DNA from 2 places in the Cronobacter sakazakii genome. Region 1 is predicted to be linked to the other one. Evidence: predicted binding sites of a transcription regulator. Region 1 holds the regulator's gene; the other holds the start of a gene.
The links. Region 1 encodes CRP, which controls carbon source genes, mostly activating them, when cyclic AMP is high. Its sites were predicted from a motif close to ATGTGANNNNNNTCACAT; they were not measured.
Positions count from the first base shown of each region.

Region 1 (2,202 bases):
CAGGCGCTTGTAACCGTTCTGCTTAGTGGCGGAGAGCATCTGCAACTGCTGATAGCACTGGCTTATCTGATCCACCACTTTTTGCTGATGCACCAGCAGCGGCGGCAGCGCCTGTTCCGGCTCGGTGTGGCGCGTCAGCAGGCTGTATTTGGCTTCGCAGTAGTCGGCGAGGCTTTTATAAATCATGCTTAACGATTCACGCAGCGGCTGCTCGCGCCACAGCCAGAACCAGAAACCGTTAAACGCGCCATACCAGAGCGTGCCGAGCACATAGAGCAGCATAGGCTGCCAGATGGGCATATTGCCGGCGAGGCTTAACGTAAAGATCGCCGCGATGAGCGAGGCGGGCAACAGACGCGCATGCAGCGGGCTGATTTCCGCCGTCACGCCAAGCAGCAGCGCCAGCATCAGCAGAATGAGCGGCAGCGGCACAGACTGCAGCAGCAACAGCTGCACCGCCAGGCTGCTCAGCGCAAACAGCGATGCGCCGATGATCAAGCGTTTAAAAAAGCGTTTGTGCGGGGTATCGAGACCGGCAATGTTGCAGCAGGCGGGAACGAGTGAAAACAGTAACCCTTGTTGAAGATGGCCCAGCATCAACCCGACCGCCACCGGCAGGCTTAAGATGAGCGTTTGCCGTAAAGCGTAATTAATTTCAGGGTGATAGATAAGACGACGCCACATAGGGGAGAAGTATAGATACAAAAACGGCGTGTTACCGAAGCGACACGCCGTTTTTTGATTTTTTAGCGGGTTCCGTAAACCACGATGGTTTTCCCGTGGGCGGAGATCAGGTTTTGATCTTCGAGCATTTTCAGAATGCGGCCAACGGTTTCGCGGGAGCAGCCGACGATCTGGCCGATTTCCTGACGCGTGATTTTGATCTGCATCCCGTCAGGATGGGTCATCGCGTCCGGCTGTTTCGCCAGGTTCAGAAGGGTCTGCGCGATGCGGCCAGTCACGTCGAGGAAGGCGAGGTTGCCCACTTTCTCAGAGGTAACTTGCAGGCGGCGAGCCATCTGCGAGGAAAGACGCATCAGAATATCCGGGTTAACCTGGATCAGCTGACGGAATTTTTTGTAGGAGATTTCAGCCACTTCACAGGCAGTTTTAGCGCGAACCCAGGCGCTGCGCTCCTGACCTTCCTCGAACAAACCCAGTTCGCCGATGAAGTCACCCTGATTCAGGTACGAGAGGATCATCTCCTTGCCCTCTTCATCTTTGATCAGCACTGCCACTGAGCCTTTAACGATGTAATACAGCGTCTCCGCTTTTTCACCCTGGTGAATCAGCGTGCTCTTAGATGGATACTTATGAATGTGGCAATGTGACAAGAACCATTCAAGAGTCGGGTCTGTTTGCGGTTTGCCAAGCACCATGCGCGGTTATCCTCTGTTTTAAACTGGCTCCAAAGACAGGGCGCGTAACCCCTGTCTGGCTTTGCATTCATCATCTTCCCGAGTCCTGGGAAGTTGGCTGTCCGTGGACGTCGCAGCCGATAAATTATCTTCTCCTCTGCATACATGCGTAACATCAATGTATCGCCGCTGCATCCAGACTGTTTTAGCATAGCTTTTCTCAGGTGTCTCCTGTTGTCTCGTTTCAGCTTGACGCAGGTCGCCCTTCCATTGCCTCTGACGTCGCGCGCGCGTAATCTGTCAGAAAAATGAATAGCCTGGAGTGATTAACATGCATGCACGAGTGAAATGGGTGGAAGGGTTAACCTTCCTGGGCGAGTCCGCCTCCGGGCATCAGATCCTGATGGACGGCAACTCTGGCGACAAAGCGCCGAGCCCGATGGAAATGGTTTTGATGGCCGCAGGTGGCTGCAGCGCGATTGATGTTGTCTCTATTCTGCAAAAAGGCCGTCACGACGTGACCGACTGCGAAGTGAAGCTGACGTCAGAGCGTCGCGAAGAAGCGCCGCGTCTGTTTACGCATATCAATCTGCATTTTGTGGTGACAGGCAAAGCCCTGAAAGACGCGGCAGTGTCGCGCGCGGTGGATCTGTCGGCAGAGAAGTATTGCTCAGTGGCGCTGATGCTCGGTAAAGGGGTCAACATCACCCATTCGTATGAAGTGATTGAAGCGTCATGAGATGACGGACGGCCCGGCAGGCGCAGCGCCACCGGGCATCGCCGTCACGCTATCTGTTTTCCTTCCATCAGCCGCTGCACCAGCGGCAGCATAATAAGTTCCATC
Region 1 covers NZ_CP011047.1:1,356,994-1,359,195, forward strand. The annotation lists gene CSK29544_RS06265 (YccS/YhfK family putative transporter) at 1-684, opposite strand, end outside; gene crp (cAMP-activated global transcriptional regulator CRP) at 747-1,379, opposite strand; gene CSK29544_RS06275 (OsmC family protein) at 1,690-2,097, shown strand; gene CSK29544_RS06280 (phosphoribulokinase) at 2,142-2,202, opposite strand, start outside.

Region 2 (2,202 bases), 1.0 Mb from region 1:
AAGCGATTGTCGTCCGGGAAAATATCAAACCCCGGGATCGCTTCCAGTTTATCGAGGGTGCCGCCGGTGTGGCCCAGCCCGCGCCCGGAAATCATCGGAATGTAACCGCCGCAGGCCGCGACCATCGGGCCCAGCATCAGCGAGGTCACGTCGCCCACGCCGCCGGTGGAGTGTTTATCCACGACCGGGCCATTGAGGTTAAGGCTTTTCCAGTCCAGCACGGTGCCGGAATCGCGCATAGCCATCGTCAGCGAGACTCGCTCCGGCATGGTCATGTCGTGAAAGAAAATCGTCATCGCCAGCGCGGCGATCTGGCCTTCGGACACGGTGTTATCGCGAATGCCGTTAATAAAAAAGCGGATCTCTTCGTCGCTGAGCGCATGGCCGTCGCGCTTTTTACGAATAATTTCTTGAGCGAGGAACACGGTACCCCCCGTGAATAAGGAAGAACGATGGCGGGTCACGCGAAGCTCCCGCCCGGTAATTCAGTCGGCCTGATGGGCGAAGCGCCATCAGGCACAACGTGGCTTAGTAGCTGCTGGCGCTTTTGCCGTCGCCGTGGCCGAGCGCCTGAAGCAGGCTCGCCAGCAGGCTGGACGCGCCAAAGCGGTAGTGACGGGCATCGGCCCAGTCGGCACCCAGAAGCTCATCAGCCACCGCCAGATATTTGGCCGCATCTTCCGCCGTGCGCACGCCGCCTGCCGGTTTAAAGCCCACGGTTTTCGCCACACCCATATCGCGGATCACTTCCAGCATGATGCGGGCGCTTTCCGGCGTCGCGTTCACCGGCACTTTACCGGTTGAGGTTTTGATGAAATCGGCACCCGCTTTGATGGAGATTTCAGACGCCTTGCGGATCAGGGCTTCTTCTTTCAGCTCGCCGGTTTCGATAATCACTTTCAGCAGTACGTTCGCCGCCGCGCAGGCGTCTTTACAGGCTTTCACCAGATCAAAGCCCACCTGCTCGTTGCCCGCCATCAGCGCGCGATACGGGAAAACCACGTCCACTTCGTCTGCGCCATAGGCGATCGCCGCACGGGTTTCCGCCAGCGCGATATCGATATCGTCGTTGCCGTGCGGGAAGTTGGTGACGGTGGCGATACGGATATCCGGCGTCCCCTGCTCGTTCAGCGTCTTACGGGCGATCGGGATAAAGCGCGGGTAAATACAGACTGCGGCGGTGTTACCCACCGGGGTTTTCGCCTGATGACATAAGGCGATCACTTTTTCATTGGTGTCGTCGTCATTCAGGGTGGTGAGGTCCATCAGTTGCAGTGCACGCAGGCTGCTTTTGGTTAAATCAGTCATAACTTTCTCCAACAAAAAATGCATCTCGGGTGAGAAACTCAACACGTTGGAGCGGTCGTGGTTCCGTGAAGAAGAGCGGCGTTGTCCGCCGTCACGCTGAGATCCGTCTCACCGCACATCATTGCCATCAATGTTAAAATTCTAACACCGACAGGCAGGATGTTTTTGTGCCTTGTTTCACAAATTGCAAAGTCATCATTGCATACTTTGCGCCATTATATGTGATTAACACAACATTATGACAGTCGGATTCGTGCGCCGGAAATAAAAAAGGCTGGCGCGACACCAGCCTGAATATCACCGAAAATGTGAAAATAATAACATTCTCACATCCTGCTACAGCGCGAGAAACAGTCCGGCAATCGTCGCGCTCATCAGGTTAGAGAGCGTACCGGCCGCTACGGCCTTAAGCCCGAGCTGCGCGACTTCGTGGCGGCGGTTGGGTGCCATGCTGCCCAGCCCGCCAATCAGGATGGCGATAGAAGAAAGGTTAGCAAATCCGCACAGCGCGAAAGAGATAATCGCTTTGGTGTGATCAGAGAGCACCTGCAAGCCCGCCGCCGCGACTAGCGCGTCCTCTTTCAGGTATTCGCCGAAATTCATATATGCCACGAATTCGTTAATGATGAGCTTCTGGCCAATAAACGAGCCCGCGACCATCGCCTCATCCCACGGCACGCCGATCAGCCACGCCACCGGTGAGAACAGCCAGCCGAGGATCAGCTGCAACGACAGCTCCGGGTGATTAAACCAGCCGCCGATGCCGGAGAGCATGCCATTCAGCAGCGCGATAAGCGCTACAAACGCCAGCAGCATCGCGCCAACGTTAAGCGCCAGCTGCATCCCGGCGGACGCACCGGAGGCGGCGGCGTCCAGCACGTTCGACGGACTGTC
Region 2 covers NZ_CP011047.1:324,399-326,600, forward strand. The annotation lists gene deoA (thymidine phosphorylase) at 1-425, opposite strand, end outside; gene deoC (deoxyribose-phosphate aldolase) at 529-1,308, opposite strand; gene CSK29544_RS01490 (NupC/NupG family nucleoside CNT transporter) at 1,645-2,202, opposite strand, start outside.
Region 2: the regulator CRP is predicted to act here: its motif matches at 1,528-1,545, upstream of deoC (deoxyribose-phosphate aldolase).